Linked DNA regions of Thermogemmatispora onikobensis. The protein of the gene in region 1 interacts with the protein of each later gene in a pairwise test. Links are inferred from orthologs where the notes say so. Each region holds a gene or a part of one and is shown on either strand. Other genes may lie near its edges. The genes, in order: rplK and prmA.

Region 1 (8,088 bases):
TGATATCGTAGCTGATGCCCTTGACCTTGATATCCATCTGGAGGGCTGTCACGCCATCGGCGGTGCCGGCGACCTTGAAGTCCATATCTCCCAGCGCATCCTCGATCCCCTGGATATCGCTCAGCACAGCCCATTTGCCAGCGCGCTCGCCCTCACCGGTTACCAGCCCCATTGCCACCCCGGCCACCGGCGCATGGATGGGGACGCCGGCATCCATCAACGCCAGCGTTGTTCCGCAGACCGATCCCATTGAGGTTGAACCATTGGAGGAGAGCACATCGGAGACGGCTCGGATCGTATAAGGGAACTCTTCCTGCGAAGGGATCACCGCCAGCAGGGCACGCTCCGCCAGGGCGCCGTGGCCAATCTCGCGGCGGCCTGGACCGCGCAGCGGCCTGGTTTCGCCGGTCGAGAAGGGCGGGAAATTGTAGTGATGCATAAAGCGCTTGCTCTCACTGGGGGTCAGGCCGTCAAGGATCTGCTCCTCGCCCGGCGAGCCAAGCGTCACCACACTCAGCACCTGCGTCTGACCGCGCGTAAAGAGGGCCGAGCCATGCGTGCGCGGCAGCAGACCGACCTCGCAGGTAATTGGGCGGATCGTCTTCAGATCACGCCCATCGGGCCTGATCCCATGATCCAGAATCTGGTTGCGCACATAGGTCTTCAGTTCCTTCTCATAGAAGGCCATAATCTCCTTCAAACGGTCGGGATACTGCGCCCCGAGCGTCTGCACCAGCTCGTTCTGGACCAGGGTCAGCGCCGCTGCACGCGCCGTCTTATCGGGATGGTTCACCGCCTGCTCCAGGCGCGGCAGGATGAACTCAGCCACCTGGCGCTGCAGCTCCTCATCGACAGGGGGCGTCTCGAAAGGCCGCTTGGCCACGTTCACCACCTGCATGAGCTTCTCTTGCATCTTAATAATATCCTGCAGCGCCTCCTGGCCCCGGATCACTGCCTCCAACATGATATCTTCGGGCAGCTCCTTGGCCCCAGCCTCGACCATCATCACCGCATCCGCTGTGCCGGCCACCACCAGATCGAGGCGGCTACGATCCATCTGGGACTCCAGCGGATTGATCACCAGCTCGTTATCAATGTAGCCCACGCGCACCGCGCCAACCGGGCCAGCGAACGGAATGTCGGAGATACAGAGGGCTGCCGAGGCCCCGACGATCCCCAGCACATCGGGATCATTCTCCTGGTCTACAGAGAGCACAGTGATAATAATCTGTACATCGTTGCGGTACCCTTTCGGGAAGAGGGGGCGAAGAGGGCGGTCAGCGAGGCGGCAGGCGAGAATGGCATGCTCGGAAGCCCGCCCCTCGCGCTTAATAAACCCGCCGGGGATCTTACCGGCGGCATACATACGTTCTTCAACGTCGACGGTCAATGGAAAAAAATCAATGCCTTCACGAGGCTCTTCACTGGCTACGGCGGTCGCCAGGATCACAGTATCGCCATAGCGCAACAACACTGCGCCATTGGCCTGCTCAGCTACTCGTCCGGTTTCAATGCTCATGACGCGACCGCCAATGACAGCTTCTTGACGATGGATCATAGTTCCTCCGACTACTATACACCCCTTGGCTGGACCGTAGACCTGAAACTCTCCTTGCTTCACGGGGACGTAACGGGGTGCTTGTCAACAGATAACTGACCGACTACTACGACTACTACTACTACTTCTACTCTTGCTCGCAACGATAACTTGTCTGAATAAGATCCCCTGCCTCTGCTCTTTCGTGACTAACTGACTGTCTGTCTGTCCGACCGTTTTCCTTCCGAACCGCTACAACAAGCGAGCGAGTAAGAAGAAGGAATGAAACCGCGCTGCTTTCAGCCCCTTACTGAGAAAACCCAATCCGATCGCGCGATCGACCCTTCGACCGTTGGTCATCCGCTCAAGATGGGCAGCTACAGATGAGTGATTCACCGTGCCTTTTCTCTGTCGCCAGTTATACCACTCTGGCCTGTCAGCATTTCTCTGACTGGCAGGCTACCGACGTTCTACTCCTGACCAGGTCCATAGCAAGCGGAGGGCGCTGCGCCTGGTGGAAAGCTGATTCTACCGCCTTTTCCTTTCGTCTCTGGCAAGGAGAGACGAAACCAATCCGATACTTCCCGCTCTCTCAGGCCTGCCGACTGCTCTTCAGCTGGCCGGCGGTGCGCAGATTCCAGTCTCGCTCCTGGATAACCCACAGAAACGATCACTCATGATCCCGGACAAACAAGATGCACACCATGATTTTCGACGCACGCCTGGCCCATCATATGCAGGAGAGAGAGAGAAACAAGCCACTCTTTTTTCTTTGGCTGAGGCCCAGGTTGGCAAACTGCCCAAGCAAAGCAAAGCAAACACCTGCACCAGCCTTTCCTGGGGAGGTGGGCGCGTCACTGGCTGACAACCTCAGCCAGCGGCCCTGTTCAGGCCCGAGTCCTGACCAGGGAGGACGCCACGAGAGCTGCAGGAGCGTACACTCGCAGCTGCACAGCGAGCGGTCGGCAAGCATTACAAGAGAGCGCTCCTCCTCTTTTCCTTCTCTTCCTGCTTGCTTTTGCTGGCACTCTCACCCTTGCCCTTAGACAGAGAGGAGCGTCCGCGAGGCGAGTGAGCGGAGGAGGAGCCAGGAGACATGCCGACCGATCGCTTGCGAGGTAACCAGGCCTCGCCTTTGTTCGGGCCTTAGTGGCGCAGGCCGAGCTTCGCAATCAGGGCCCGATAACGCTCCGGGCTTTTGCGGCTGAGATAAGCAAGCAAGCGACGCCGCTGACCCACCAGCATCATCAGGCCGCGACGGGAATGAAAATCATGCTTATGGATCTTCAGATGCTCGGTCAGTTGATTGATACGAGTCGTCAGCAGCGAGACCTGGACCTCGGGCGAGCCGGTATCGGCCTCGTGGATGCGCGACGAAGCAATAATGTCAGCTTTATCCTCGCGAGTCAATGCCACCCTCTGTTTCACCTCCTCAGCAGGCTCAGGTGAGATAGTCAAGCATCTAGCAGGTTTGAAAGGATGCTCTGGCGAGCGCCTCTCAGCCTGAGTAGTAATCTGACTAGTCCTGGATGATACACCCATGCATTATATCACGCTAGTTTGTCAGCGTCTAGATGGCTCTGATGCCGGCTGCCGCGGGGAGTGCTCTGGCTGGCCAGGCCCTTGCGCAGGCAGGGAAGGCTGTTCCGGGATGGTAGAGGGAACAAGAGCCGCTCGAAAGCTTCGGCTTGCGGGCCGGGAGCCGAGTTGAGGTTGTCACGGCTCTTTTTGTTCAATGGGGCAGCGCAGCAACGCTAGCAGTCAGAGCCGCGAGAGGGGCGCCCCCAGGAGCAGCAGGCCGTAGATGATAGATACGGGCCGCACCGTGAGGCGCTCCCTCTGTTGGCAGGCTGGCGAGGCGCAGCGCGGCGCCAGCGCCAGCCTGCCTCTCTGTCTGCACGCCTTACTTACTTGATGGTGACCTTGGCGCCCACTTCCTGCAGCTTGGCAGCGATCTGCTGGGCCTCCTCCTTAGAGACGCCCTCCTTGACCGGCTTGGGAGCGCCCTCGACCAGCTCCTTGGCTTCCTTGAGGCCGAGGTTGGTCAGCTCGCGCACCACCTTGATGACCTTGATCTTCTCGGCACCAACCTCGCTCAGGATGACATCGAAATCGGTCTTCTCCTCTTGCTGAGCCGCAGGAGCCGCCTCAGCCGGCGCAGCCGCCGCAGGAGCCGCCGCTACCGCGACAGGAGCCGCGCTAACTCCCCACTTCTCTTGAATCTGCTTGGTCAGCTCAACGAGATCCAGCACGTTCAGCTTTTCAATTTCTGCAATGATGCTCTCAATGGACATGGAGCAACCTCCTCCGATTCGTATGGCTTCGTGATAGACACTAGATACCACTTAATACAGGTGAAACTAGGCATGCTCGGTTTGCTGCTGCTGTAGCTGCTCGACCCGCGCCTGCAGAACGTAGCAGAGGTTGCGTAAAGGAGCAGCCAGCAGGCTATAGGTTGTAGACAGCGGCCCTTGCAGGGCACCGACCAGCTGCGCCTGAGCTGAGGGCTTGCCGCCGCTGATCTTGGCGAGCGTCTCGACGCGATCTGGTGTCAGCGAGCGCCCTCCCAGGATGGCCGCCTTGAGGACCACCGCGTTCGAGCTCTGCAAGTAATCGGTGACCGCCTTGGCGGTTGCCACCTCATCATCGTAGCCAAAGGCTACGGTTGTCTGGCCGTGAAAGATGTTTGGGTCTACCCCTTCCATCTGGTTGCGCTCGGCAGCCAGGCGCAGCAGGGTATTTTTGGCCACCTGCACCTCGACATTCATCGGGCGCACCTTACTGCGCAGGTCGTTCATTTCCTTGACCGAAAGCCCCTGCGTCTGAATCAGGATGGCGATCCGCGAGCGCGCCAGCTTCTCGGCCAGTTCTTCGATCTTTGCCGCCTTCGCCGGTGTAGGCATTCCGCTCTCCCCTCCTTTCTTTTGGTGTTCTGTTGCCGTTGGTATCTGCTTGACAAGAGAAAGCCGCCAGCTGCTCTGCTCCCCTCAGCGAGCGGGGAGAGCCTCCCAACGCGCATGAGAAGAGCAATCTCTGGCAACATGGGTTCGCTGACGGGCAAGGATGCACCGAGATCTGTCAGGTCAGCGGGGAAAAAGTGGCCCCGCCTGCTCCCCGAGCCAGAGCCAGCCCCGAGAGCTGGCGCGCAGGGGCGGGAACAGTTCCCCTCGATCGGCAAGTCATTGACGCGACGTGAGGACCGAGGATCAGCGCCGCCTCAGTCGCTGGCCAGTCCGGTCCGTCAACCACTCAACCAACCAGCCACCCCGGCAGGCTCACCAGGGAGCGCAAAGAAAAAGGGCCTTCAGTGCAAGACCGAAGGCCCGGAGGCAAGCTTCCGTTGGAAGCAGTGGCAGTGGATGGATCACAGCTATGCGTAGCAGCGTGCAACGAGCGCAGAGGCGGCCTGGTCGCCAGCAGAGCAGCAGGCAACCAACACGGCACAGAACATACTACGCCTTCTTGCAATCCTTCCCTCTGTGCTCTGCCTTGCTCAGGCATCGCCTACCCATATGCCGGCAAGCAAGAAGCAGAGCGTGCTCCTCGGCAAGCTGATACCGGACGGTATCATTTACATGCCCCGGGCATACTTGCTGTCTTCGGTCGCAAAGGTTAAAGGTTACAGGCTGTTCAGATTATAGGCAAGAGACGGGCAGGCCGTCAAGCCGCCAGCCTCGTCTCCAGTCTCCGCCAAAGCTAGGCGCGCAAGGAAAGAGCCGACTGCAGATCCAGCGGCACACCTGGCGACATTGTTGAAGCCAACACGATATTGCGAATGTAGGCGCCCTTGGAGCTGGCTGGCTTGGCGCGCATCACCGCATCGAGAATGGCAGCCAGATTGGAGAGCAGGGCCTCATCGCTAAAAGATAGCTTGCCCGCTGGTACATGCAGCAGCCCGGTGCGATCAACGCGGAACTCCACGCGCCCGGCCTTCGCTTCGCGTACGGCTCGGGCCACATCCATCGTGACCGTACCTGTTTTAGGATTGGGCATCAAGCCGCGCGGGCCGAGCTTTCTACCGAGACGACCGATCCTCGGCATGACATCCGGGGTTGCGATCGCCACATCGAAGCCCAGCCAGTCATTTTCAATTTGCTTGATCAAGTCATCGAGGCCGACAAAGTCAGCCCCAGCGGCCTCGGCTTCGCGAGCTTTCTCGCCCTGGGCAAAGACCAGGACCTTGACATCCTTGCCGGTACCCGCTGGCAGCAAGGCCACGCCGCGCACCATCTGATCGGCGTGTCGTGGGTCAACCCCGAGGCGCATATGAACCTCAAGGGTCGGATCAAACTTGACGTAGCTCATCTTCTTGAGCAGGGGAATAGCTTCCTGGGGCTGGTAGAGCTTTCCCGGCTCAAGCAAGTTCAAAGCTTCAAGATATTTCTTTCCGTGTTTTTTCGGCATGACAAAAAGCCCTCCTCGTGGTAATCGACCGCAGTGACTGACGGGCAGATACTTCTTCTCAACAGATCGCCGCGACCTCGTCCTCGTCCTGTCCTGGCGCCCATCAGGTCAGCAACCAGAGCCGTCTCCGCTCCAGCCAGAGCCTCATGCACTGGTAAAGGTCTCCGCGAGCAGATCGGATCTCTTGCCCGGTCCGGGCTGGGTGGGACAGGGACAGATAGCTGACCTCTGGCGAGAGGAGCGGAGCGCAGTCGCGCCTGCTCAGACGATGGTAATTCCCATACTGCGGGCCGTCCCCTCAACGATACGCTCAGCGGCCTCGATATCGTAGACATTGAGGTCTTTCATCTTCAGCTGAGCAATCTCACGCAGCTTGGCGCGGTCGATCGTCCCGACCTTTGCTCTGCCAGGGGTACCAGACCCTTTTTCGATTCCCGCTGCCTGCTTCAGCAAGAAGGCCGTTGGGGGCGTGCGCGTAACAAACGTAAAAGAGCGATCCTCGTAGATCGTGACTTCGGCGGGGATGATCATCCCGCGCTGGCTTTCCGTACGGGCATTATACTCCTTACAGAAGGCCACAATATTAATGCCCTGTGAGCCAAGCACCGTACCGACCGGAGGCGCGGGCTTAGCCTCACCGGCAGGCAACTCTAGCCTGATCACAGCCTTAACACGTTTTGCCATTGTAACTCCAGCTCCCTCAACAAGCGACAATCGCAAAATGAGTGCGTGCTCGTGCTCATGCCAGCTTCTGCCACCAGAGAAGAGGCTGGCCCTTCACTGGTGGCAGAGGCTGGCTGGCAGTGAGCGGCGACGCCAGGGCCTGGCAGCAGGCGCCTCCGAAGCGGTTCCGGCAGGGGCCGGGGCGCCTGGCTGGCCTGGCGGGGCAGCCCGCTGAGCGTCGCCTTTCCTGCATGCATACACACATGCATGAAAAAGTGGGAGGTTTCGCTTAACCTCCCGCTTCCATTGTTGGTTGTTAAATCTTCTCGACCTGGAGAAAATCCAGGACCACCGGCGTCTCCCTCCCAAAGAAGGAGACGAGAACCGTGACTTTGTTGCGATCCATATTGATGTCACTGACGGTCCCAATGAAATCGGTGAAGGGGCCGTCGATGACACGCACGCTCTGACCTTTCGTGAAGCTGACCTTTGTCTTCGGCTTCTCAGCTTCTTCAGAAACCTGCTTCAGGATTGCCCTGACCTCATGCTCCTGAAGAGGCACCGGGCGCGTCCCCGACCCGACAAAGCTGGTGACCCCCGGGGTGTTGCGCACCACATACCACGACTCCTCGGTCAAGATCATCTCGACCAGTACATAGCCAGGGAAGACCTTGCGCTGTACCGTCCGCCTCTGCCCCTGCTTAATCTCGACCTCTTCTTCCATTGGCACGACGACCCGAAAGATCTTATCGCGCATGTTCATCGAGGCAATGCGCGCTTCGAGATGGCTCTTGACCTTATTTTCGTAGCCGGAGTAGGTGTGGATCGCGTACCAGGCACGCTCTCCAGCACCAGAGCTACCTGACTTCGACAGCGCGGTGCTGTGCCGCGTTTCCGAGCCAGCCCGTTCTTTGGGATTTGGGTCATCAGCAACCATGGTATTTCCCTCTTGCTTATTGCCCGCTAAACCTGGTTCCCCCACCGCAGCGGCATCTTCTTGGCCGGCCACCGGGAGGGCATCCTTCCAATTCGTCTGTTCCATATCCACAGAAATTACAACACGGAGGCGCGGGAATCTATTGCTCCCCCTCTTCTCTCCACAGGACCGGCAGGCAGCCAGGCAGACAGGCAGGCAGGCGCTTTCTCTGTGCGGAGATAGGCCCCGGCTCCGTCACTCACCACGGCGCCCGGACCCCAGACCAGCGCATCTACACCGATCCCCTGTGTAGACTGACACCCACCCCCTCAAGCTTATCTTCCCAACGCCCGCGCCCGACATGAGACAACCCTCTCCCTCCCATGCCCGGCATGCCCGGCTCCCAGGCCACCCAGCTTGCCCATCATATCGACAGCGCAAGACCAGCTCAACTCTCAGCATACCTGATCTGCCAGCGTCTCTTCACCCAGCCAGCAGGCCACCCAGCCCGGCACCCCGTCATCACAAAAGCGCCGCCGCATCGCCTTTTGAGTGGCGCGAGCAACAG
Region 2 (15,520 bases), on another replicon or contig:
CCAAGCTTCCCTTCGGGTTTTCTCTACACCAAGGCAGAACTCTATTCCTATCTATTGGCCGGCTGGAGCCTGCTCTTCGGAGACCGTCCAGAGATAACGCGCGCCATCAGCGTTGGAGAGTACCTTCTCTGCCTGCCCCTGCTCTACCTGGCAGGCTGCTACTTCTTCTCCCGCCGCGTAGCCTGGTTAGCTACGGCTATGCTGGCCTGCTCACCCCTGGCCTGGGTCTGGTCGCGTCAGATGCGCATGTACCAGCAAGCACAGCTTCTCACCCTGTTGACCTTGCTGCTCTTTTATAGCTGTCTACAACGCCAGGCGCGCTCTCGCCTCATCTATGGAGTGGCGCTCAGCCTGCTGGCAACCTACCTGAGCCATGAGGAGACCTTTATCATCCTGCCAGCCCTGTTGCTCTGCGCTCTCTGCTGCAGAGACCGGGCCCGGCTCAGCCTGGCAGCCCTTTGTTGCTCGCCCTCCTGGCAACGAGCTGGCCTGCTCGCTGGCATTGGTATCGGCATTCAGCTCCTGCTAGCTCATGGGAGCCATCCGCCTCTCCTCGGAACAGATGCCTCGCAGCGCCCTCTTGTCCAATTCACCTTGAATAATGTCATCTTCTATACGGAAATGCTACTTTCGCCCGATGCAAATGGACGAATGCCCTGGCTCTTCCTGAATTCGGTGAGCATGATACTTGGCTGCTTGCAAGCTATCCGTAGAAAGGAGCCACGCGCCTGCTACTGTCTCTTGTTTTTGCTAGCTTCCTGGCTGACGCTGATCTACGGCTTTACGCTTCAGGCGGACCGCTACCTCTATCCATTGCTCCCTTGCTATTACCTGCTGAGCGCCTATGGAGCGAGCGAGCTCATACAGGCTGTTGGAAGATTCACAATGACCTTGAAAGAGGCAAGCCCCTTACCGCCTGACCAGAGCTGGAAGCGCGTAACGACGGTACAGCGCCTGTTCTTGATAGGAAGCTCGGGTCTGCTGTGTGCCCTCCTCTTGATTGCGCCGTTGAAAGCGATGAGCGCCAGCAACCTGTTTCTGAGCCGGCTGCTGGGCCTGCCCTATCACCGTCATTACGCCGACTATGATCTCGTCGGAGCCTATCTACGGCAACATCTGCGCCGAGGGGACGTGGTAATTGCGGTAGCACCTGCCAACTGCGTGCGCTACTATGTGGGGCAGGTCGATTACTTTTTCTCCATCGACCGCGCCCTCTATCTCATGGAGCAGCGCGGGCATATCATAGAGACCGCCTCTGCGGCGGAGGCGCTCCTCAACCAAGAGGACTTCGCGGCGGTGCTGGCTGAGCACCCGCGGGTCTGGATAGTTTCAGATGGCGGGCCATATGAGTCTGCTGTCAAAAAGCGCTTTCTCTTTCCGCCCGATGTGCACCTGGTCTTTGAAGGGTATGCATCCGCTCTGTATCTGCGTGGCGGTTAGCTATTTCGGAGGGTCTAGTTCTATGCAAATGAAGCTATACCGATTATTGCGGACTATCGTGTGGATTCTGATTGTGCTCTGGGTAATCATGACCGCGGCTGGCTACATTGTGAGCTGCGCGCCACTCTGGGAGCAGCTCCCTCATCCACCCTTGCTCGTGGGGGATAGTCTCACCCCCAGCTCAGGCCAGGACCTTGTCGCAGCCGCGACCTCTCTGGCCTTGTTGCCTGGGTGGCGCGAGCAGGTTGAGACAGTGATCAACCAGGTGCTGGAGAGCATGCATCAGCATGCCTGGAATCCCCTGGCCGAAACGCATGGCCAGCGCACTGGCGGTCTCTTCATCAACTGGAAGATGACCCATCCAGAGCGTGTCAATGCCATTCGACCTGGGCCTGGGCCGCAAGAAGAGACGCTGAAAAAGCATGATCCCCAGGTTGATCTGCTCTATCTGAATGCCTTGAGCACCTATCAGCATCGCAACCCTGGAAAAAGAACCTATCAAGCCGACCTGCAGCGAATACTGGCTGTGGTCAGGATCGATTTTCAGCATTACAACCTGCCCAAAGGCTGGATCTACTTCTCGCTCCTCTCAGCGGCGCTCACCTTGCCGGATGCTCCTCTACTGCAAGAGGCCCGTGCTCTGGCCGAGCGTTTCTATCGCTTTTGGTATGATCCGCTGGTAGGGACAGTCTATGACCGACGTCATCGACTACCTGACTATAGCACAGTCCATACGCTAGAGTGTGGTGTTGCTCTCATCGATGCAGGAAAGCGCTGGCGGGTGCCAGCCTGGAGGGAGGCCGGCGAGCGAACCCTGCAACACGTCGTCAGCGTCGCCTTTGATCCTCACAGACACTTACTCTACGAAAGCATGGTGGTCGAGCCAGCAGGCCCTGACCAGCCCCAAAGCGATCAAGTCAGAGCAGCTTCCGAAGGAGAGGCGGTCTCCGCACTGGCCCTGGCCTATCATCTCACCGGCCAACGCCAGTATCTTTCACTCGCAAGCACGTTGCTCCAGAGCCTCTTCGCCACCAGTGGTCTCTGGGACAAGCAGCGAGGCGGCTTTTACTTTGCTCTTCATCTGAGTAATGGGAGCGTTATCCAGGATTATAAAGAAACACGTGCTCAGTGTCTCACGCTAAGCGGCCTACAGCTCTATAATGCCCAGGTCACACTCCCCTTCCTCAACGAGGAACGTACTCTTATCGCCTTACTGTTGGGACCATTTTATGAGCATACCTATCATGGCTACTTCTACCGTCTGCGAACCGATTTTCAGATCTACGTCAGCAAACCGGGTGCCGGGATCGGCACAGAAGACTATTTCACCTCAGAGGCAATGGGATGCGTCGTGAACGCGCTGCTAGCGGTGACCCAGCCTGTCTAGCAGCCCTCCTTGCGTGCGTTGTAGCAGAAGGACCCAGGAGACGCTCCGGCTACGAATCGCAAAGAGCCAGCGCATCGGTCAGCGCTGGCTGGCCATTGGCTGTTGACGAATCAAAGTCAGCAAGCTTCCTGCCAGGAGATAGGAGAGGGCCATCACCATAAAGGCAAACTGGAAGCCAAACTGATCAATAAGCCAGCCAACGATGCCACCCCAGGCGGAGCCAACGCCAAAGGCCAGCGCGAAATAGAGGCTGAAGGCGTTGTCGCGCAAATCGCGGCTGGCCGAATCTGCCAGGTAAGCCTGGAGTAAGGGAGCTTCGGCGTAGACAGCAAGGCCCATCAGCAACAAAGCCGGTGGGATCAGCCAGAAAGGCATACCGGGGCGAGCCAGCTCAATAAAGAGGAGCGTCGTTAGAGCCGAGGCTCCATAGAAGAGATAGAGCATCGGGCGGCGCCCCAGGCGGTCGGAGAGGCGGCCACCTAGCAGTGGGCCAATGACGCTTCCGAGCAGTAACAAAGTCAAAAGGAGACCCTGGAGACGGCTATCAACATGGCGCACATTCTGTAAATAAAGGGGGACATAGGTCGTAACATTGCCCAGACCACGACCGCCAGCGGCAATAATAGAGACAGCCATGATAATCAGCAGTGTACGGTCGCGCAGCGGAAGCAGCAGACTTTTGCCTGTCTGGAGCAGCTCGCTCCCGCGCAAGGCCAGGCTGTGAGCAGGTTGAGGCCCTATTTCTGCTGTCTGCTGCCGGAGGCGGCTACGCCGGTCGAGTGGTCCCCTCTCCTCAAGCAGAATCAGAATAGCGATGCCAATCAAAATGCCTGGCAAAGCGGCCACATAGAGCAAAGGACGCCAGCCCCAAAGCCCGAGCAGTGGGCCGGCGATAAAAGGGACGGCCAGCGTGCCGATATTGCCGCCGGCGATATGCCAGGCCAAAGCATAGCCATGCCGGCGCTGGCCGTAGCGATCAGTCAGATAAGAGCTGCCAACGGGGTGTTGAGGAGCGGTAGCCAGCCGAAAAGCCGTACTCCAGACCATCAAGGGCCAGAAGCCGTTGATGGTCCCTGTCAGCAAGGTGCTCAGGCCACCGAGGATAGCGCCGACGCCAAGCAACACCTTGCGCAGGATATAACGACTCGCCAGGCCGAAAACCACCTGGAGAAGGCCCCCGAGAGCATTGGGAAGAGCGACTACCAGGCCAATCTGGGTATAGCTGAGATGGTACTCCTCCTGGATGAGGGGGTAAACGAGAGGCATCAAGACTGTAATAGCATGAATAAAGGCATGAGCTGTACTGACCAGAAAGAGGTCGCGGCCTGCGGCAGGCAAAGCAGTAATCTGCTCTTCCGGTAGCATGGCCGTCTGGCCTGGACCAGCCGTCGATTTCTGCTCTGCTTGTTTCATATGATCCCTCCAAACTCAGTGTAACACGGAGGGAAGTGGGAGAGATAGAGAAGAAAAGGGCCATCGCTGGGGAGAAGAGGGGCGTTTAGAGGCCACCCCTATGGTACAATACAACTGTGGAAATCGTCCCAGGGGACGGCAATGTCAACGGCTCAGGCCGTCCCGCAGGGTTCTCGATGAAGAGGAGTGAGCGGCATGCTAGACCAGGAATCTGTGGATATTGGTAAGGAACCCCGCCTTGTGCAGGGGACCCTCTTTGATACAGCTGAGCTAGAACGGTTGGCAGCCGAGCAACGGCGCTGGGAAGAGACCACGCTCAAACAGTCGCTTGAGCGCATGCCCGAGCGAGAGCACCTCATGACCACCTCCAGTGTACCCATCAAGCGCGTCTACACCCCGCTAGATGTGGCCCACCTGGATTACATGCGCGATACCGGCCTGCCGGGCGAGTACCCTTTTACCCGCGGTGTACAGCCGACAATGTATCGGGCCAAGCCCTGGACCATGCGGATGTTTGCCGGCTTTGGCACAGCTGAAGATACAAACGCGCGCTTCAAGTATCTCCTGCAGCAGGGACAGACAGGTCTATCAACCGCCTTTGACATGCCCACACTTTACGGCTACGACACTGATCATCCGATGGCAGCCGGTGAGTTTGGCAAATGTGGCGTAGCAGTCTCCTCGTTGGCCGACATGGAAATCCTCTTTAAGGATCTGCCGCTTGATCGCATTACCACCTCCATGACCATCAACAGCCCGGCGGCAGTCATCTGGGCCATGTACATCGTCAACGCCGAGAAGCAGGGGTATTCGCGTGAGAAGCTGGGAGGCACTCTACAGAACGACATCCTCAAAGAATACATCGCTCAGAAAGAGTTTCTCTTTCCTCCCGAGCCTTCCCTTCGGCTCGTCGTCGACACCATCGAATTTGGCGCGCGCCACATGCCGCGCTGGAACACCGTCAGCATCAGTGGCTATCATATCCGCGAAGCAGGCGCCACTGCCGTCCAGGAGCTGGCTTTCACCATTGCCGATGGCATGACCTATGTAGAAGCGGCGCTTCAGCGTGGCCTCAAGATTGACGAATTCGCGCCGCGACTCTCCTTTTTCTTCGATGTCCATAATGACTTCTTCGAGGAGATCGCCAAATTCCGCGCGGCGCGCCGCATTTGGGCGAAACTCATGCGCGAGCGCTACGGAGCCAAAAATCCGCGTTCCTGGCTGCTGCGCTGTCACGCTCAGACGGCGGGGGTCTCCCTCACCGCTCAACAACCGGAGAACAATATCGTACGCACAACCATTCAGGCGCTGGCCGCAGTTCTCGGAGGCACGCAGTCGCTCCACACCAACGCCCTCGACGAAGCGCTGGCGCTTCCCACCGAGAAGGCAGCCCTGATTGCTCTGCGTACCCAGCAGATTATTGCCCACGAGAGTGGGGTCGCCAACACGGTTGACCCGCTGGGAGGCTCCTACTTTATCGAGAAGCTCACCGATGAGACCGAGCAGGCGGCGTGGGAGTATATCAGGCGGATCGAAGAGCTGGGGGGAGTGTTGGCCTGTATCCAGAATGGCTTCTTCCAGCGAGAGATTGCCGAATCAGCCTACCGCTATCAACAAGAGATTGAGCAAGGCAAACGCATCATTGTTGGCGTGAATAAGTACGTCATGGAAGAGGAGATGAAGGTTCCCACGCTCTACATCGATCGTGAGGGGGAGCGCGTCCATCTGGAGCGCTTAAACCGTGTGCGCAGAGAGCGAGATCAAGCGGCAGTCAGGAAAGCTCTCGACAACCTGCGGCGCGTGGCTGAAGGAAGAGAGAACACGATGCCGGCCATTATTGAGGCCGTGAGAGCCTATGCTACTCTGGGCGAGATCATGGATGTCTTCCGCTCGGTCTTTGGTGAGTATACAGAACCGACAGTTTTTTAGCCAGGCGAGGGCCTTAGCCGGGTGCCTGGCGCTGCCTGGTAGTTGGAGAGGCTGCCAGGAAGGGCGAGGGGCGGGTAGAATTAAAGAATCGCGCTGCCACCTGGCTGGTCTCCTGGAGGCCAAGCCCCAGAGATAGGAGGGCCAGACTGGGTGGCAGGGATTGTCACCGATCTCCCTGCCTGATCCGCCAGGGGTGGGGAAGCGCGTTGCGTGCGCGCTCTCCTGATGGCATAATAGAATATCGCGCGACCCTTGGGATAAGAGTGAGAGGGCATTACCCGATTTAAGGTGAGGATCGAGATGCGATGCAGTGGATAGAATTAACGGTGCAGGCGCACCCCGAGGCGGTTGAGTCCGTCAGTGAACTCCTCATGCGCTATACGCATGGTGGTGTGGCCATTGAAGAACCGATCGAACTGCTTGATGATGGGCAGGAGTATCGCATTCTCCCTGGCCATCCTGTCAAGATTCATGCCTATCTGGCGGTTGATGGCAAAGAGGAGGAGGCCCAACAGCGGATTGCTGAGGGGCTATGGCATCTTGCCAGCATCGGAGCCGGGCTTGTTGGAGAGCTAGAGACGCGCCTGATCCGCGAAGAGGACTGGGCCAACGCCTGGAAGGAGTCCTATCATGTGACACATATTGGCCGCCGCCTGGTCATCTGCCCTTCGTGGCGCGAGTACAGGCCCGCTGAGGGCGAGGTGGTCATGACGCTCGATCCGGGCATGGCCTTTGGCACTGGTCTCCATCCGACCACCAGAATGTGTCTGGAAGAGCTGGAACGGCGCGTACAGCCGGGTATGCGTGTCCTTGACCTGGGAACTGGTTCGGGCATCCTGGCCCTGGCCGCCGCCCTGTTGGGGGCTGACGAAGTCGACGCCTACGATATTAGCGATGTTGCTGTCGAGAGCGCCCGCGAGAATGTGGAGCGCAACCATCTCAGCGAACGCATTCGGGTGATTCACGGAACACTCGACGAAGAAAGCAGCCTGGCCCTGGCCGGTCGCTATCATTTGCTGGTGGTGAACATTCTGGCTGGCGTGATCTGCTCTCTGGCCCCTTTTATGGCGACCGTCCTGGCTCCTGGTGGCCTGCTGCTAGCCAGCGGGGTACTGCAGGAGCATCGAGATAAGGTTGAGGAGGCGCTCCAGGCAGCCGGGCTTTGTCCAATGGCCACTGTGCAGACCAACGACTGGTTGCTTTTTGTCATGCGCAAGCCAGCCTAACCTGATAGGCGATCATGCACCGTTTCTTTGTCTCGCCTGAGTTAGTAGCCCAGACTAACCATTCCTCGTTGTACCGGGTGATGTTGCCCGCAGCAGTAGCTCATCAGGTTCGTGATGTTTTGCGACTCACCCCCGGTGAGCGTGTGGTCCTGCTGGATAACAGTGGTGACGAAATCGAGGCGAGGATTGTTCACACTGGGCGCTCTGGGGTTGAGGTGGAGGTCGTCGAGCGGCGTAAGGGCCGTAGTGAGGGCTGCCTCCGGCTAGTGCTGTATCAGGGACTGCTGAAGTCAGCCCGCTTCGAGTGGATTTTGGAGAAAGGGACAGAGCTGGGTGTCAGCGCTTTTGTCCCGCTCCGCTGCCAGCGATCGCAGAGTGGACAGGAGGCGCTGGGGACGACGAAGGTCCAGCGCTGGCAACGTATTCTCCAGGAAGCGGCGGAACAATGTGGCAGGTCCCGTCTCCCCGAATTGCTCTCCGTACGCAGCCTCCCCCAGGCTTTAGCTGAGCTTCCTCCTGACGCCCTGATCGTGATGCCGTGGGAGCAAGAAAGAAAGCTCAGTCTGCGCACAGCTCTGCGCACTCGGCTGCGACAGACACGCCAGGCTGGGCTACATGGGCCGTTCACTGTGGCCCTCTTTATCGGACCCGAGGGCGGACTGGCCCCCGAGGAAGTGGCTCTGGCTCGTGAGCATGGCGCTCTCGTTGTCTCACTCGGCCCCCGTATCCTCCGGGCGGAAACGGCGGCTCTGGTGGCCGCTGCCAGCATACTTTACGAATACGAGGATGGAGAGGAGCAGGCCGACGAGGCTCTCTCTGGCTAGCTGAGGCTGGTTGATACGAGGCGATCCCTTCCTGTCAACACATCTGCAGCGCCTCCACCTGCGGGAACTCCACCAGTCAAAACGCTGACAGTAACCTGATGGGCCAGCAATCGCCGCGCTACTTCCAACAGTGGCCCTGGCTCTCGGAACAAACAGGTCTCCCTCTCCAACGCTAGCTGAGAAATTTCTGGAATCTGGGCCAAAACCCGTTGACAAATCACCGGAGATGTGCTATCTTAATGGCACAAGGTTAGAGAACTCCCTCTAACCAGATATGCGGGAGTGGCTCAGTGGTAGAGCGCTTCCTTGCCAAGGAAGATGTCGCGGGTTCGAATCCCGTCTCCCGCTCCAGGTGCGGCGACGTGGCCAAGTGGTAAGGCAGGGCTCTGCAAAAGCCCGATCAGCGGTTCGAATCCGCTCGTCGCCTCCTCCTCTTCTCTCATGGAAAGGCGTGATGCTCTGCGATCACGTCTTTTTTGTTGCTAAGGACTCCAGCGCATGCGACAGCAGCGTAGCTACTCCACAAGAGCAATCGTCCTCAGACGGATCAACCTCGGTGAGGCAGACCGCATTGTAACTCTCCTCACTCCAACTCATGGCAAGATGCAGGCAGTGGCCAAGGGGATACGTCGCCCGACCAGTAAGCTTGCTGGCCATCTAGAACTCCTCTGCCATAGTCAGTTGCAGCTCGCCCTCGGGCGCGACCTGGATATTGTGACGCAGGCAGAGAGCCGCGAGAGCTTCCTTGATCTGCGCATGAGCCAATGGCACATGACCTGCGGCTTCTATCTGGCTGAGCTGGTGGACCGTTTTCTGGAGGAGCATACGCAGCAGAGTCGGGTCTACTTCCTTATGCTAGAGATGCTGCGTGCGCTCGATGCCGATGCCGCCCACTCTCAGAAGAAGCAGTCAACTGGTCAGGCAGATGATTCCTTCCACACACTTTCGCAATTGCTGCTGCGCTACTTCGAGATCCATCTTTTAAGTCAGGTTGGCTACGAGCCGGCCTTCCGCGCTTGCGCTCATTGTGCTGCCGAATTGCGTCCCGAACAAAATGGCTTCTCTCCTTCCCTGGGCGGCGCCCTTTGTCCTCGCTGCTCGCGCCTCTGGACTCGTCCCCTCTCTGTGAAGGCGCTGCACGTGCTGCGCGTCCTGCAGCGTAGTGAGTGGCAGGCTGTTCCTCATTGGCGTCTCAATGCTCCGCTGCTGCTAGAGATCGAGCGTGTGATGCATGATCTCCTCCGATTTCATCTGGAACGCGACTTGAAAACCTGGAGTTTTCTTGAAATGCTGCGCCTGGAACGAAATCTTGATAGTCCCTCCCTTCCCACCGTCCCAAATCTGTGATAGAGTGGTGCTCAGGTCAGTCCCTTTGCGGTTGTCGTTCGGCTTCTTTGCCTATCTCCCTCTGAGGAGGTTGTCCATGAAACCATTTGCTCCCTCAGTCAGTGCCGACCTGGGAGCCGCGAAACGGCGCACCTCGGGCTATGCGACCTACGCTTTTGCGATCATGTTCTCCATTAATTTCCTCAACTACATGGATCGTTATGTTTTCACAGGAGCCTCTACGACCATTGGCCAAGAGCTGGGACTGGGCTTAGACCAGCTTGGCTACATTGCCTCAGCCTTTCTGATTGTCTACACGCTAGGGACGCTGCCTTTTGGCATCTGGGCAGATCGCACGCGGCGCAAGAATGTAGTGGCGCTCTGCGTGGCTATTTGGAGCCTGGCCACGGCCTTTACTGCCCTGGCCAGCAACTTTATTGCCCTCTTTCTGTCTCGCATGGTCTTGGGCGTCGGCGAGGCCGGTTACTATCCAGCGGGCACAGCTTTACTGAGCGACTACTATAGTCGTAAGAAGCGGGCCCGGGTCATGAGTCGCTGGGGAGCAGGCTCGCTGATTGGTCTGATGGTGGGTTTCATCCTCGGTGGCGTCATTGCAGGATTGGGGCGAGGGAGCTGGCGGCTCGCTTTTCTTATCTCAGGGATTCCAGGCCTCGTGCTCGCCCTGTTGGCCTGGCGCTTACGTGAGCCGCGACGCAATGAAGCTGATGAACTGGAGGGGGAAGAGGGGGGGCAGGTCGATGAGCCACAGGAGTTAGAGGAGGAGAGCCTCCGGGCCGGCTACGATCTTGTGCTTACGCATTGGAGGTCAGTGGTCAACGCGCTGATCTATCTCTTAGGAGGCTTCATCTTAGGTGGAGTAGTCACTGGCATGGTCCTCAAGGACTGGAAGGTAGCCTTGACCTTTATGACTATCGGGCTGGTGCTGGTCTTGGTCATTGCCCTGCTGGCCATCGGCGGCCTCTTTCTGGTGCTGCGCTGGCAAGCCAGCACTGCCCAGGCTGAAGAGACAGGGGCCAACGCCGGAGAAGAAGGAAGCTCTTCTCTTACAGAGGCAGTGGTCACTGAGTCCTCTCCGCCTGTGGTAGCAGGGCAGCGATTGCCCTTCTCCTGGCGACAGCTCTGGGGGGACTTCACTTCCCTGCTGCGCATTCGCAGCCTGGTTGTGTTGACACTTGTCCAGGTCTTTGCCTTCTACGCTCAGGGAGCGAGTGTCTCCTTTTTGCCGATCTATCTGCATCAGAAGGATGCTCTGGGGCTGACAGTGGCGCAGGCGGCGACGCTCTCAGGCGTGGTGGTAGTCATCGCGGGCATTGCGGGGATGATCATCGGTGGTTATCTGGCAGATATTCTGAATACCTTCCACCCGGGGGCGCGTATTCTTGTCTGCGGGATTGGCTTTTTGCTCTGCGCCCCAAGCTTCGCCCTGGCGGTAACCGTGCATAGTACCACCGCCTTTATGGTCTTTTTCTTTATTACGGCGATGCTCATCTTGCTTTATAATGGGCCCTGCACGGCGGCCATTCAGGATACTGTGCCCTCGGCCTTGCGCGCTTCGGCGGTTGCTCTGGCGCTGCTTCTGGCTCACTTGCTCGGCGACGCCTTTGCCCCATCGCTGATAGGGGTGCTGGCCCAGCATTTCGATCCGACAAACGGTGGTCATTTTGCGCACGATGTAGCTGGCCAGGATCTACGCCTGGCGCTGTTGATGACCTGTGTACCGATGTTGACGCTGGCCGGACTGGTTGGCATCTTCGGGGCTCGCTGGATGAAGCGCGATATTGCTGCCGCGCAGCGTGCCGACGCCCTTTCTCAGGCGCGCGGTTCAGGTGCTGCAATGGTCTGAGCCGAAGAGAGGAGAGATCTTCAACGAGCGAACGTCGTAGGGAGATCAGCAGCAAGCAGAAAACGGAATCTTTTCGTCAGAGGCTGGTAGGTAATGGTGCATTTCTATGAGCTGGCGACAATGGATGCAGCTCAGCGCCGGCGTCTACTGCGTCGCGCCGAGCTGCGCATAGAAGAGGTAGCGGAGCGCGTGCGGCCAATCGTGGAGGATGTGCGCGCGCGTGGCGACGCCGCGGTTCTGGAGTATACAGCGCGCTTTGATGGCGTTCAGCTGAGCGCAGCGCGTCTGCGAGTGAGTGCTGAGGAGAGAGAGCGCGCTCATCGTCAACTCGATAGTCGTGTGCGCGCTGCGCTTGAACAGGCCATTCGCAATGTCAAGGTCTTTCATCAACGGCAATTGCCGCAAGAGCAATGGTATACCCAGGTAATGCCGGGGGTCATGGCCGGGGAGCTGGTGACGCCGATCAGCAGTGTCGGCCTCTATGTCCCACGTGGCAAAGGGGCTTTCCCCTCCGTCATGTATATGCTGGCTGCCCCTGCCAGCATTGCCGGCGTACCGCGGATCGTTGTCTGTACCCCACCTGGTCCCGATGGTGAGATCGATGCCGCCTCTCTGGTGGCTGCCGATCTCTGCGGTGTGCACGAGATCTATCGCGTTGGTGGTGCGCAGGCCATAGCGGCCCTCGCTTATGGTACTGAGACCATCCCGCGGGTACATAAGATTACAGGGCCTGGCAGCGGCTATGTCGCGGCTGCTAAGCGGCTGCTCTACGGGGTCGTTGACGTCGGACTCCCGGCAGGACCCAGTGAGGCTATTCTCCTGGCCGACGACAGCGCTGACCCCGAGCTGGTCGCGCGCGATCTGCTCATCGAGGCCGAGCACGGACCCGATTCTTCCAGTCTCCTGGTCACCCCTGCTCGAACCCTGGCGGAGGAGGTCAGCCGGCTCTTGCCGGCCAAAATTGCGGCCCTGCCTGAGTGGCGGCGCGCCTTCTGCCGCGCGGTCTTGGAGGAAGAGAAAGGGACAGGGGGGATCATCCTGACGGGCAGTATGGATGAGGCTGTGGACTTTGTCAACGAATATGCCCCTGAGCATCTGGAGGTTCAGGTACGTGAGCCATTCGCTCTACTGACGCGCCTACGAAACGCGGGGGAGATTCTCGTAGGACCTGCGACCCCCATCTGTCTCGGCAACTATTGCATAGGCACCAACGCCATTCTGCCAACCGGCGGCTTTGCTCACACCTTTTCGGCAACCTCGGTTCACGATTTTCTCAAGCGCACGGGCGTGGCCTATGTGACAGCTACAGGGTACCGTGCGTTAGAAGAGACAACGCGGACGCTGGCAGAATTTGAAGGCTTCCCAGCTCACGCGGCTGCCGTCAGCGAGCGTGCCCTGCCGACGTGGCCAGAAGCTGGCGAGTAAGGTGGCGGCCTTATGGGCTGTGGCTGGCTCAGCCGGTCCCCAGGAAGGTGGAGCAGTGCGGACTTGCCGGGCATGGGGCGGCTGAGCTGTGCAGGGTTCACATAGAGATAGTACAATAGCTTACTTCCTGTTCAGTGAAAATGTGCTATAATGCGCCCAGCACCATGAGCAACGAGCGAGCGTTTTTCCTGGAAAACCAGGAAGCCTGAGCTGGTAGGCTGGGGGCGAGAGAAGGGTCGAGAGGGGAGCAGGGGCGAACCTGATAAAGAGGATAGCCAGTGGCAGGGGCTTGGAGACAACGGAGTGGTGGACAGGCCAGCAGAGCAGGGTCGATACGCCTTGCGTGAATGCAAGGGCAAGGGGCGACCCTTTCAAGAGAATTCTGGGCTGCATTAAGAAGCGGTGTAAGGAAAGATGGCTAGCAATCACTCTGATCCCAGAGAAGTCGTGTCTGCCGGGAATGCAGCAACACCTTCAAGCGGGCAAGGCGAGAGCGGACCTCGGTTGCCCCCGCCGCCGGGAGCTCCGGCGGCGGTTGGGGCTGGTAGTGTGATGCCGGCGAGTGCCGGGTCAGCAGCATCGGGGGCTGGGGTGATGCGCCTCAGCCCTGGGGTCTTGCTGTCGAATGGGCGCTATAGAATTGAGCATCTGGTGGCGGCGGGCGGTATGGGAGCTGTGTATCGCGCGATCGATCTGCGCTTTGAGCGTCCCTGTGCGGTCAAAGAAATGCTGGACGATTTTCAGAGCGAGGTGGAGAGGAACCAGGCAGTCGAGTGGTTCAAACGAGAAGCAACCCTGTTGCTTGATTTGAATCATCCCTGTATCCCGCGCGTACGCGACTTCTTTGTGGAAGAGGGGCGCCATTATCTGGTGATGGACTTCATTGAAGGGCGCACGCTGGCCAAAGTGCTGGAGGAGGAAGGGAATGTTGTGGGGCTTAACGGTGCGCGGGGTGTCCCCGAGGCGCGCGCCAGGAGCTGGGCGCAGCAGATCTGCAACGTTCTGAGCTACCTGCATCGCCAGAATCCGCCGATTATCTTCCGTGATCTGAAGCCGTCGAACATCATGGTCACGGATCGTGATGAGATCAAGCTCATAGACTTTGGGATTGCGCGTACCTTCCAGTCGCAGCGCCAGGCCACCATCATCATGACCATTGGCTATGCGCCTCCGGAGCAGCTGCATGGGATGCCGGAACCGCGCAGCGACATCTATGCCCTGGGGGCGACTTTGCATCGCCTCCTGACGCATCACGATGCGGCCAACAATAGGCCGACGATCTTCTCGTTCCCTCCAGTGAGGAGCTTGCGCCCCGATGTCTCACCCGAGTTTGAGCAAGTCATCATGAAGGCGCTGGCGCCCAGCGTAGAGCAGCGCTGGTCGAACGCGGCGGAGATGGAGCGGGCGATTCTGAGTCTGCCGCCGATCAAAGTGACGCCGCCGTTGGCGAGCAGCGTGCCGCCAACAATAGCAGCTGTGCCGGCGACGCCGGGGCAGGTGGCGCTGCCAGTCGGTGGTACCACCGGCCCAGCCGGGCAATTCATTCTCACAGCGCAGGCTCAGCTGCAGGCTGGGCGAATCGAAGCTGCCTATGCTGCTGTCCAGCAGGCTTATGCCCTGGAGCCAAACAATGCCCTGGTCCATAAGATCTTTGGGCAGGTTTTTGCGCGCCGTCAGCCGCCTGATCCTCAGCGGGCGATTCAAGCGTACAACCGCTCAGTTCAGCTCAATCCCAATGATGCTGAGACGCATAAGCTGGTTGGGGATGTCTATCATTTCATCCTCATGCGCCCAGGTGATGCCAGCACAGCCTATACGCAGTCTCTGCGCCTGAATCCCAATGATTTCGAAGCCCACCAACGCCTGGCGCAGTGCTACGAGCGGCTGAATCAGTTTGAGCCTGCCTTACGGGAGTTTCAAGAAGCCCTGCGGCTCGCTCCCAAGGTTCCGAATCTGCTCGTCGCTTTGCACTATGAGATCGGCCAGCTGGCCTGGCGACTCAATCAGCTACCACTGGCTGAGCGGAGCTTTGTGCAGGTCCTGATTATCAATCCCGCGGATCATCAGACGCGCTTCCTCTTGAGCCAGGTCTATGAGCGGGAGAACAAGCTCGGCGATGCACTGCGCGAGTGCCGCTATGTCGTTGGGGCCATGCCCACCAATCAGGCGGCTCAGGCCATGTTACAGCGCCTGCAAGCCAGGTTAGGACGATGAGAGACTATTTGCTCCTTCGGCGCATTTCGTCAGCTTTGGATGTAAGGGAGAAAGTGCCGATGAGTACGTATCACCTGTGTTCCGCGGAAAGGAAAAACATCGGCCTGCTGTCAACCAGAATTGGCCTCTTGCTTGGCGCGCTTCTCATCGCCTTACAGCTCCTGTGGCCTGTTGCTGCAGTCGCTGCTCCTGGAGGTGGGAGCGTCGACGTCGGGAAAAGTCAGGTGCTTGACCTGGTGGGGGCTGCAGTCGTTCGTTTGCTGGTGACCTATACTTCTGATCATGCGAGTGGTGGTCAGCTACCTCTCACACGGACCTCAGTGGGAAGCGAGCTGTCCGATGAGCCGGCCCCGCTGAGTCCGCCTGATGTTCAGTGCACAGGCTTGGGGGTGCTTGTCAGAAGCTGGCAGCCGCGGGGAGCAAATGACCTCAACGCCTGGGTCTTAACCGACGGAGACCTGGTGAGCAGGTT

Evidence for each region.
Region 2: the proteins of rplK (region 1) and prmA interact in binary tests that used the Escherichia coli proteins (3 or more experiments, as listed by UniProt). The link is inferred for Thermogemmatispora onikobensis from one-to-one orthologs.

What each region holds. Positions count from the first base shown.
Region 1 is NZ_BDGT01000093.1:1,142-9,229, reverse strand. Bases 4,915-7,763 are described here. They hold rplK (50S ribosomal protein L11), read right to left. Parts: upstream 6,626-7,763; coding sequence 6,203-6,625; downstream 4,915-6,202. Other genes in these bases: nusG (transcription termination/antitermination protein NusG), read right to left, coding at 6,921-7,613; rplA (50S ribosomal protein L1), read right to left, coding at 5,234-5,941. Also shown: rpsO (30S ribosomal protein S15), read right to left, coding at 2,684-2,953; rplL (50S ribosomal protein L7/L12), read right to left, coding at 3,445-3,831; rplJ (50S ribosomal protein L10), read right to left, coding at 3,898-4,440. UniProt on the Escherichia coli protein: Forms part of the ribosomal stalk which helps the ribosome interact with GTP-bound translation factors.
Region 2 is NZ_BDGT01000018.1:22,384-37,903, forward strand. Bases 5,442-8,434 are described here. They hold prmA (50S ribosomal protein L11 methyltransferase), read left to right. Parts: upstream 5,442-6,474; coding sequence 6,475-7,395; downstream 7,396-8,434. Other genes in these bases: BGC09_RS09890 (acyl-CoA mutase large subunit family protein), read left to right, coding at 5,442-6,169; BGC09_RS09900 (16S rRNA (uracil(1498)-N(3))-methyltransferase), read left to right, coding at 7,410-8,219. Also shown: BGC09_RS09875 (glycosyltransferase family 39 protein), read left to right, coding at 1-1,440; BGC09_RS09880 (AGE family epimerase/isomerase), read left to right, coding at 1,463-2,827; BGC09_RS09885 (MFS transporter), read right to left, coding at 2,906-4,240; more of BGC09_RS09890, read left to right, coding at 4,436-5,441; DNA repair protein RecO, read left to right, coding at 8,718-9,566; BGC09_RS09920 (MFS transporter), read left to right, coding at 9,643-11,409; hisD (histidinol dehydrogenase), read left to right, coding at 11,503-12,834; BGC09_RS09930 (serine/threonine-protein kinase), read left to right, coding at 13,249-15,048; BGC09_RS09935 (protein phosphatase 2C domain-containing protein), read left to right, coding at 15,108-15,520. UniProt on the Escherichia coli protein: Methylates ribosomal protein L11.